One region of the Anoxynatronum sibiricum genome, then DNA from elsewhere that is predicted to be linked to it. Evidence: riboswitches for the same ligand, from Rfam matches in the RefSeq annotation. Region 1 holds a riboswitch; the other holds the start of a gene.
What was found. A riboswitch is a leader RNA that binds a small molecule or an ion and turns the genes downstream of it on or off. The one in region 1 is predicted to bind glycine.
Positions count from the first base shown of each region.

Region 2: it holds a riboswitch for glycine, as region 1 does, so the genes downstream of both, AAIG11_RS10460 (GrdX family protein) here and gcvT (glycine cleavage system aminomethyltransferase GcvT) in region 1, are expected to answer to the same signal.

Region 1 covers NZ_JBCITM010000007.1:142,138-147,667, forward strand. Annotated here, with positions in the region: gene gcvPA (aminomethyl-transferring glycine dehydrogenase subunit GcvPA) at 1-470, opposite strand, end outside; gene gcvH (glycine cleavage system protein GcvH) at 472-855, opposite strand; gene gcvT (glycine cleavage system aminomethyltransferase GcvT) at 947-2,059, opposite strand; glycine riboswitch at 2,197-2,298, opposite strand; glycine riboswitch at 2,302-2,408, opposite strand; gene AAIG11_RS08810 (double-cubane-cluster-containing anaerobic reductase) at 2,500-3,660, opposite strand; gene AAIG11_RS08815 (ABC transporter permease subunit) at 3,657-4,697, opposite strand; gene AAIG11_RS08820 (ABC transporter permease subunit) at 4,684-5,530, opposite strand, start outside.
Region 2 covers NZ_JBCITM010000009.1:141,791-147,320, reverse strand. Annotated here, with positions in the region: gene grdB (glycine reductase complex selenoprotein B) at 1-499, opposite strand, end outside; gene AAIG11_RS10465 (glycine/sarcosine/betaine reductase component B subunit) at 524-1,810, opposite strand; gene AAIG11_RS10460 (GrdX family protein) at 1,917-2,339, opposite strand; gene AAIG11_RS10455 (hypothetical protein) at 2,326-2,607, shown strand; glycine riboswitch at 2,582-2,683, opposite strand; gene AAIG11_RS10450 (TetR/AcrR family transcriptional regulator) at 2,854-3,495, opposite strand; gene AAIG11_RS10445 (glycine/sarcosine/betaine reductase component B subunit) at 3,861-5,186, shown strand; gene AAIG11_RS10440 (glycine/betaine/sarcosine/D-proline family reductase selenoprotein B) at 5,201-5,530, shown strand, end outside.

The DNA.
Region 1 (5,530 bases):
ATGGCCTTGCGCCGGGTGGCATCCGCCGCCATGCTGGCTGCCTCTGCCGTGGCTGTGGAGCCGTCGTACATGGAGGCATTGGAAAGATCCATCCCAGTGAGGTTGGCAATCATGGTCTGAAATTCAAAAATGGCCTGCAGGGTCCCCTGGCTGATTTCTGCCTGATAGGGGGTGTAAGCGGTGTAGAATTCTGATCGGCCGGTGATGTGTTTCACCACCGTGGGAATGTAATGGTCATAGGCACCGGCTCCCAGAAAACTCAGGAGCTCGCCGGTGGGTTTGTTTTTTCCCGCCAGACCGTTCATCAGCCGCTGCACTTCAAGCTCTGACTTTGGTGCCTCCAGGTTCAGTTCCCGGCCAAGGCGCACTTCTTTGGGGATGTCGGCAAACAGCTCTTCCAACTCTTTCATCCCCAGCGTATCCAACATGTATTTCACATCTTCTTCGGTGTGGGGAATATATGGAAACATATTATGCCTCCTCTTCACAGAAACGCTCGTAGTCAGCAGGTGTCATCAGTTCATCCAGCTGGCTTTTGTTGGTGATCTTAAATTTCAGGAACCAGTTTTCCAGCGGCGACTGATTGATCTGACCCGGGTCATCTTCCAGCTCAGTGTTGATTTCGGTCACAACGCCGTCCAAAGGCATGTACATGTCTGCAGCAGCCTTTACAGATTCCACCACTCCGAAGGAATCACCAGCACTGTATTCTTCATCCACTTCCGGCAGTTCCACAAACACAATATCTCCCAGTGCTTTTGATGCGAACTCCGTCAGTCCCACATAGGCTTCCTCTCCCTGTACATCCACCCACTCGTGCTCATTGGTAAACAGCAGGTCTTTCATAACTCTCATGTTCAGTCCTCCTCATTTTCATGTTTTTGGGGTTTCCTTTGGTATTGCTTGATGTTGATTGATGTTGATGCTTATTGATAGAACCTGGGAGTTATCCCCGGGCCTTGGTTCTCTTTCGATAAAGGGGCAGTTTCACGATTTTTGCCTTCACCTGTTTGTTTCGAATCTGAACTTCCAGCGTTTCGGCACCTGTCACTTTTTGCCTGTCCACCAGGGCCTGCCCCACGTTTTTATTCAATGTGGGAGACAAATAACCCGTGGTGACAAAGCCGATTTTTTCACCATTAAGCAGCACTTCATAATCACTGCGGGCAATGCCCCTTTCAATGAGTTCGAAGCCCACCAGCTTCCGGGGCGGCCCTTGCTCTTTCTGTTGAGCCAGCACTTCCCGGCCGATGAAATCCTCTTTTTTCAGGGAGACAAAGTATCCCAGTCCCGCTTCAAGCGGAGTGATGCTGTCGGAGATCTCATGCCCGTACAGGGGTAAACCGGCTTCAAAGCGCAGGGTGTCACGGCACCCCAAACCAGCCGGTTTGACTCCTTTGGATGCACCGGCTTCCATAATAGCCACCCAGACTTTCTCCAGTTCGTTCCAAGAGGTGTATACCTCAAAACCATCCTCACCGGTGTATCCGGTGCGGGAAACCAAACACTGCACTCCGGCAATGGCAACGTTGTCTTTGAAATTGAAGAAACCAATTTCAGACAGATTGGTGTCTGTCAGAGACTGCAGGATTTCTTCTGCCAGAGGTCCCTGCAGGGCCAGCTCTCCTGTCTCGGAAGACTGGTTGGTGAGACTCACCTGGTATCCGGCGGCCTGCTCCTGCATCCAGACCACGTCTTTATCCACATTGCCGGCGTTAATCACCAAGAGGTACCGGTCAGACTCATATCGGTAAACCAGCAGATCATCCACCACGGTTCCGTTAGGGTAACACATCATGGTGTAGAGAATCTCGCCGTTGACCATGGCTGAAAAATCATTGGTCAGCAGCTTTTGTAAATATGCCAGCGCCTCCGGTCCCTCCACCAGCACCTCGCCCATGTGTGACACATCAAACATCCCGGCCTGCTCGCGGACGGCATTGTGCTCCGCAACGAGCCCCTCATACTGCACCGGCATTTCCCAGCCGGCATAGACCACCATTTTACCGCCATTGGCTGCGTGCCAGTCCGTCAATGGTGTTTTTCTTGATTCTTCCATAACGCGCCTCCTCTCTATTCCCTACCATACCCCGCAAATCACTGCCTCATTCATGTGAATCATTAAACAGAAAACCCGCAAACCGGCACGAAAAAAGGACACACAAACCCATCACTTGGTGATGGTGTCAGTATGTCCTCTGTTATCAGGCCTGAGAGTTTCTGAGAAAACGGTGCTCGGCATCATCCGACGCAGTTTTCACCTTGCCCCTTCGGCGTTCCCTGAGGAACTTTCCAGAGTCCCGTCCAGCCACGATCCTGTTGCCTGAAAGATTCTATACCAGGGGTCCAGTCCGGTATATTGCTTCTTCGGCTCTCCTTATACTTCGGAGATCTCCCGTGACCTTCATTCGGTTATTAAAATGCTTTCTTATTTCATTTTAATTGAGTTTGTCGAAAGATGCAACAATTGTTATTATAATGACAATGATTTGGATGAACTCATCTTTTTTCTCTTTCTGATTGAAGCATCTCAACAAAAGCTTCAATTCTCAGCCTTAATTGACCAATATCATTTTCTGAGTAATCTGTTTCTATGTGAAGGTATTTCATATCACAGTCCTTAGTGATAAATCGCTTCACTTGTTCTGCCTCCACATTATAAGTATGGCATGCATGCCAAGTCAGTTCCACCACCCCTTCTACTCGATAACTGTGAATCAACTCTTTTAGCAGCTGAAACCTTCCGGGATTGGGTGTCATACATGGACAGGCAATGTTTACATAATATTCGGCCAAAGCAGCAAGAGGCTCCTGATTTTCATTCACCCTTCGACTGACAGTTTTCAGACCACCACATGTTTCCATGGCCACAATCACCGCACCACTGTCTTCCAACAAATGCATCACCTTTTTATTGGTGGAAGGACATCCTGTCAAAAGTAAGCGTGGCCTATCTGCCATTTCCTGCATGAAGGCAGGTTCCCCTTTCCGTTGTTGAAGCAAGGTAATCGCCTCTTTCATTTCCTGAATACGCCTGTCGATATGACAGTCAAATCCACCCCCGCCGGTAATCACATCTGCTTCTCTTCCAAAGACAAATGGTATGTCCCCTCGATTCAGTTCATAGACTTGTTGGACCGTCTGACGATGCTCGTTGAATAGCTTGATTTGTTCTCTTAAAGCTTCTTCGGTAATTATATTGCCTGTTTCCCGTTCTAAGATTTCAATCATCCGATGAATTTCATCCATCCATTGCTTCACGCTGGAAGCCTGTTCATAGGTTTGTGGCAAGTAAAGCACATGTACAGGCTTGACCCCCTTTAACAGCTCAAACATTTTCTTTTTTCCATCACAGGTAGCATCGGCAAACAGAAAATCACTGTAATGAAAATAGGGGCAGGTATCATCCAAGGCATGTCCATAGCTTGCTTTGATCAAGGGACACAGATTTCTTGGTAGGTGTTTTTCTGCCGTTGGAATAGGCTTTTCCGTTCCTGCACATAAGGATACCGGGATGGCTTTGGCTGCAGCAATGACCTCTTCCGGCGTAAAAGCACAGTAGATCCCCACCACTTTAGCGCCCGCTTCTATCAGATTTCTTCCTTCTTGAAATACATTGGCTTCGATGGTTTCCTGATAATGCTCGCCAAACTGCTTCATACTAATTCTCCTTCCTGTTGCTTCAGGCTCATCATTAATGCAAAAACGATGGTCCCGTAAGCTATAAAGCTTCGAAAGTACTCACCCAGGGCTGCATTGGCAAACAGGTTCTGTCCTGCCATGGGAGAAACAATGAACAGTGTGTGGAACAGAATTAGTCCTTGAAATGCCTGGGTAATAGTGGCCCGCTTCAATGTGGCCCCGCCCGCCATTAACGCCGCTGCAGCAAAGATGTTCACATTGAGATGCCCTGTGTACACATTCACCACTCCCATATTCTGAATAAACAGCAGATGGCCTAAAGAAGCCATCATGGTAGAGAGTACAATGGCTTTCTTTCGGGTTTCGTCAATATCTATCCCCAGCTTCTCTGCAATGTCAAGGCTCTCTCCCACCACTCTAAAACGGTAACCCAGCGGTGTCCTTCTCACATAAGCGATGAATACTGCGACCACTCCAATGATGATAAAGGGTACCATGGAATAGGATCCTCGCACTGTATGGAGCGTCAGCACACTGTCAAACAAATTCTTGTACATGACGGTGTCCAACATGTTTCTTAACCCAACACCTTTCGACAGCACCAGTTGAGAGTTTCTTACCGGAATAACCGTTCCATACCCCACCATAAAAACAAGATGATACAGATTGGTGGCCAGAAAACTCATGACAATCCCACAAATCATTTCCTTGCCTTTTGCCCGATTATACACCCATGCAATCATACATCCACTGAAGTAAGAAAGAATGAGACCAACCGTCAGTGCAAACAACAGCCCTGCCAGACCGGGAACCTGAAAATCCAGGGCCAGAATCAACCCGACCTGTGCGCTGATGGCACCAATGGAAATGGCAAAGTTGATTCCCATACCCGCCATAATAGGAATGAGCAACGCAAGCACCATCACCCCGTTTCTCACGATTCTGGCATACACTTCACCGCCCATATAAGCAAGGCTCAGGCCTGCAGCCTGGATACCTGCGATGGATAGAATGAGGAACACCAACGGAACAATGAACTGTCTACCTTTTTTCATAGAGACCTCCTCTTCCTTCCTGCAGGAACGCATAGAGTATGATGCCGTTGGTGACCATCATACGGATCATTTCCGACATTTCCGGGACCAAGAAGGCGTTTGCCACCGGAACCGATAGTAAGTAAGTGGTCTGATATAAATAGGCTCCCACCAATGCCTGGCTGACTGTGGCTTTACTTCTCCCCGCTCCACCGATGAGAAGCGCAGATACCGCAGGGAAAGCCATCATCTGGGCCCCATCATAGAGTTGTACAAACCCATAGCTCTGAGCATAGACACAAATCCCCATGGCTGCCACCACTGCCGACAAAATGATTCCCAAGGTTCTATGGTGATGAATGTTCAATCCTGACAAAACCGCATAGCGTTCATTTTGGCGAACGACTTCCATTTCATAGCCAGTCTGGGTCTTCATGAAAAAATGAAGGAGTCCGGCAATCAGCAGCACAAAGCCCATAAGAGCAACGGGCACCTGTATGGATCCAATGTTCATGACCAGTGTGTCATCCAGTATTCTTCCAAAATAATGCTCCAGGGAGATACGGGGTCTTAATCCTTGTCCTCCTACAGGATAAAGCATTTGACGGTTGGTGAAAGGGGCCATTGTCCAGAAGAGGTTCATCAGGGGAATAAAGGCAAACCCGATGAAGGTGCCCATGATTTCCTCTCGCCCCTTTAACCGGTTTAACAGCATGGCATACAGGTATCCAAAGGGGACGGCAATGATCATCCCGCACAGCAGGGAAACGCCAAAGCCAGTCCATCCTGCCAAGCGCCATTCAATGGCCAGGCACATCCCCAGCAGCCCAGCTGAGATACCAATTCCCATGCCA
Region 2 (5,530 bases), on a different contig from region 1:
GCAGCCCAATGGGTTCGCCATGGAGCAGTTTTTTTGCCAGGCTCACCATTCCGGGGACAGCTTTGCGCATGGTGGCAGCAGAGTTGCCGGTTTCCACAATGTAAACAGCTTTGCGGAACAGATCAGCTCCCGGGTTTTCAATGTACATACCGGTGAGGGCAGGAATCTTCAGTTCTTCCTGCACCAGCCAGGCCACTGTGGCGCAGGCCACGCCGTAACGACCGGCGTTGAAAGCAGGGCCGGCCAGAAACAGGTCAGGCTCGAAGGGTTTGATCATTTCAAGAATCTTTTGCTTGGAGATCTCCGGGTTTTCATTAAAATAGGAGTCGCCGCAGACAATGGTGGCGACAATTTCAGCATCTTCACCCAGGGCGGTGTTCAGTGCCATTCCGGGACCGATGACGCCTTCACGCAATTCAGGCGGCATGTCGGCTTTTTCTTCGCCGCCGATGCCGGCAAAAAACTGGTTCACATAATGCACGACTTTCTTCTTTGCCATATTGATCCATCCTTTCCAAAAGGTTTAGTAAGCGTCGGCGGACAAGTGCACAAAGCCGGTTTCGTTGGTGGCGCCAGTAATGGCTTGAATCTCCACTTCAATACTGCCGTCAGAACGAAGACTGCCGTCGAAGCCGCCTGCGCAGGAATCCACATAGGCGGTAGTGCCGATGAGTCGATTCATGGGAGGCAGAACAATCACTTCGTTGGCGTTGCCGTTGGTGATGACTGCATTGGCTTTGGGGTCTGCATCTGCCAGAGACTGGGAAGCGCCGTCACGGCCGGCATATTCGTCGGTGACAATGACGGTTTTAATGCCTTTTTCCTCGATTTTACGGCAGTTCATGATCAGGTCGGTATCCGGGTTTCCAAAACCTTCCTGTGAGACAATGGCACCGTCAAGACCGAGAAATTCAGTGAGTTTGGCTGTCCAGTTGGAGGAACGCTCTTTGTCGGCCAGGGTCACGTTTTCGTTGGTGATGATGACACCCATGAAGTTCAGGGTTTTGCCATGTTCTTCATACAGGTCTTCGATGATGGGATTGTTAAGATGCACATAGGTGGGGTTCTTGTCGCAGGCAGAAACGCAGTTTCCGCTGACAATGGCACCGTCCATGATTTCGGTGGGGTACATGATGGTGGGAACGATTTTTTTGGCATCCACACCATAGACATAGGTGTCATGGAGGAGTCCCTGGGTTTGAAGCATGTACACATAGCCAACCCGGGGCAGTTCAGGGTACAGCTGGGCAGCTTCCCGGGGTGCCAGGGTTTCGTAGGTTTTGACTTCGTCCGGTTCCACGTCTTTCACGGCCTGCCCCAGATAGGCGGCAGCTTTCAGACCAAGGGTGCGCAGGGCGGCTTCGTGATCATGGGACTTGATGCCGGCTTTGGGTTCGGCGGTGATGACCACGTTATGGGTTTTGGAGAAGGGGGTATAATCGGCACCAATGCCTGACATATCGATGATGCCCTCCTGGAAGCCCACCACTTTACCGGCGGTGACCACGGCCACATTTTTCATGGCATGGGTACGGCCGTTTCCAACTGTGTCAACTTTCGACAACATGCCTGGGAAAATACCCCCATGACCTTTCACCTTGACCCGGGGTTCGATGACATCTTTCACCGGGGTGATGCGAACAGACTCTCCGGGATGGGCCAGATCCACCCGGATTTTCCACAGACGCTCGTCGCCGCTGACGGCTTCCAGCAGTTCCGCATGGTCAATGACCAGAATGCGGCCGTCCAGATGGGTGCTTTCTCCAAACTGGACATCTTCAATGAATACCTTGCCAAGTTCAAGTTTCATACTGTTTCTCCCCTTTCTTCATTCCTCTTTCGTTGATGATTCGTGAGACTTTCTTCGTTTTCTGCCTGTTTTCATGCTGTTTCCTGGTGCTTCCTGACAGCTTTCATCACTCTTCCTGCAGTAACTGATCAAGTGTCTGATGCATGGTGGGTTGCTGCTGAATCACTGTTTCAACTAAACCGTAATCCACCAGCTGCAGGTCGGGCAGATGCTCATCCCGGTAGGTGCGCAATGAATTGAGACCGCCTGTCTTTCCTTTAAAAGCGTTGAGCAATGCCATGGCCTGCTCCAGCACACTGAGTGACGGATGATGCAAGTCGGTGGCCTCATCAGAGAGAAAGATGGTTCGGTAAGGGGTTTCATAGGGTTTCACACTCCCTGCAAGGGGGTGTGTGAGAAGCCGGTGACCCCGGTGTACCCGGTTGCGAACGGCCACAATCACATCTTCATAGCCGCCATCCACCCACAGAAGGTTCATTTCTTCAGGCAAACGTTCTCGTACCAGGGGATTATTGGTGACGACCATCATGGCACTCCCTCCTTTAACATCAGTCATCAGCTATTCAACCATCCAGCCATTCATTCACACCACCACATTGCGTCCTGAGCAGCCATCATTCAACCCCTTGTCAAAAAAACGGGAACACAAAAAAACAGAGTCAATCATGAACACAGCTGTCATGTTGATCTCTGTTGTGGGACCTGAGAGGTTCTTCCTGGCGATGCTGCTGCCAGGACTTGCTCCTTCGGTGCTTGCGCTTTCCAGAGCGCTGTCGATATACGGTCCTTTTGCCTGAGAAATTCACTAACTCTTTTATGAAGTTAGCTTTTACCTTCGGCGGCCCTGAACGGACTCTCTCCCGCATACGTCATCCAGCTTTTGATGAAGTTGTTAACCAGGTAAGGTTGAATGATGTCTTTTCGTTATCATTATATTATGTTTTTCTATGAAAGACAATAGCAAATAAAACAATTTGTCAAAAAAATATCAAAAGAAGCCAACATAAAGTAAATAGCCAGATGAAGCTGTTGACAGGAGACGGTTACTGGTCGAGGGTATCTGCGCAGTGATTGAATACTTTCATGGCCATGCGAATGTACTTCAGTGTGCGCCGGGTGGCTTCCTTGGGGGTGTACTCCACCCGTTCGGTGAGAAGATGCTGCAGCATGCTTTCATAAATGAGCAGGGTCATTTCGTTCAGTTCTTCCAAATCGTCTTCTTTTAAATAGCCTTCCCTGACGCAGTTTTGGAGCAGGGCCAGGTTGCGAAGCGTCAGATCCTGGTTCAACAGCATGGGCTCCAGTTCTTCCGGCAGATCTTCCAGTTCTTCGGGGAAGAGGGCGTAGTACTCCTGCATCATGTCTCGCAGGGGTTGGTTGAACTGCTTGAAAAAGAGGGTGTGATAAACCCGTGGATCCTGGAAGGAATGGTAGCAGAAGAACTCCCAGATGAGAAAATACTTTTTCAGCGCATTATCAGCGTCCTTAATGAAATCACTGAGATGAATCACATAAATTTTAAAGTGCTTGAGCAATGCAAAAAAGATGAGGTGGTCCAGGTTGTCGAAATAATTATACAGGGTGGCACTGTTATACCCGGCGATGTCGGCGACCTTTCGGATAGTGACGGCATCGATGCCTTCCTCGTCAATGATTTGGGTGGCGGCTTCAATGAAATAGCTCATGATGCGGCGTTTCTGTATCGTTTTTTTATCAGGTCGAATCACATTATTCACCACGTTTTCATTTAGTGTGCGTTTCTTGTTCAGTGTTGATTCATTATATCAACAGATTCTGCAAGAAGCAAGAAAGAGAGAGAAAGGGATAATCATGATGTTCCGATAAAAAATCAAGAAATGAGAAGTTCTCGAAAACTTGCGGGAAGAATAAGAAGCAGCTGTTTGCAAGTGATGAAAGAAATCGACGGAAAAATTTGTAAAAATAATCAAGATTATCCAATAAACGTATTTACAAAATCAATACGGTTATGATATTCTTTTATCAAAGTGAGAAACGAAACGTTTTCACGGAAGGAAGGAGTGTCAAGTCAATGAAACTGGAATTGGGACATTTTTACGTCAAGGACATTGTTTTTGGCAGTGAAACCCGGTTTGCAGACGGGGTGCTGACCATTAACAAGGAAGAAGCGCTGGAAATGGTGCGGGAAGATGAGCGGATCACAGAAGCAGACCTGGTGATTGTGAAGCCTGGCGACATGGTGCGCATTGTTCCGGTGAAAGAAGCCATCGAGCCCCGTTACCGGGTGGGCGGCGGGCCTGTGTTTCCCGGTGTCACCGGCGATCTGATGCAGGCTGGCAACGGCCGCACCCTGGCACTGAAAAACATGAGTGTGCTGGCAGTGGGCAAACACTGGGGCGGTTTTCAGGACGGACTGATTGACATGGGGGGCGAAGGTGCCAAATACAGCTACTTCTCCCAGTTGATGAATGTCTGCCTGGTGGCTGATACCAATGAAGTGCTTGAACAGCGGGAGCAGCAGAAGAAAAACCGTGCCCTGCGGTGGGCTGGCATGAAACTGGCGGAATACCTGGGTAAAACCGTGGCTGACCAGACCCCTGAAGAAGTGGAAACTTTTGAGTTGGCACCGGTAACCAAACGCACGGAGGGCGAGAACCAACTGCCCAAGGTGGTGATGGTGCTTCAACCCCAGTCACAAATGGAAGAACTGGGCTACAACGATCTGGTGTATGGCTGGGATGCCAATCGGATGCTGCCCACCTTCATGCATCCCAATGAAGTGCTGGACGGCTGCATCATTTCCGGCTCCTTCATGCCCTGCTCCTCCAAATGGGCCACTTATGACTTCCAGAATTACCCCATGATCAAACGCCTTTATCAGGAACATGGCAAAACCATCAACTTTTTGGGTGTGATCATGTCCAACCTGAATGTGGCACTGGAACAAAAAGAACGGGCCATGCTCTTTGTGGCTTCCATGGCCAAGAATCTGGGAGCCGATGCGGCGGTTGTGGCTGAAGAAGGCTACGGCAACCCGGATGCCGACTACACCGGCTGCCTGGTGGCTCTGGAAAAAGCCGGCATCAAAACCGTAGGCCTGTCCAATGAGTGCACCGGCCGCGACGGCGCGTCACAGCCCCTGGTTTCCATGGATGCCCTGGCCACTGCCATGGTTTCCACAGGCAATGTGTCAGAGCTTATTGAGCTGCCCCCCATGCCAGTGGTCATTGGCGAACTGGAATCCCTGGCCCGTGACGGTCTCTCCGGCGGCTGGGATAACGACGCCATTCTGGGAGCTTCGGTACGGGAAGACGGATCCATTATCATGGAAAACAACGCCATGTTCTGCGGTGACCAGATTGTTGGCTGGTCCACCAAGACAATGGTTGAGTATTAGGAGGTGTGTCAACAGTGAAAAAAGCGATTTTATACCTGAATCAGTTTTTCGGCCAGGTGGGCGGCGAAGACATGGCCGACCACACTCCTGAAATCCGGGAAGGCCTTGTGGGGCCTGCCATGGAGCTGGACAAACAGCTGGGTGATGACATTCAAGTCACCCATACCATTATCTGCGGCGATAACTTCATGGGTTCCCGTCAGGAAGAAGCCATTGACATGATCAAGGATTTCCTGAAAGATAAAGAAGTAGACTTTTTCTTTGCCGGTCCGGCCTTTCGTGCCGGGCGTTACGGGGCAGCCTGCGGTCATGCAGGACGTGCCGTGCAGCAAATGTTTCCCGAC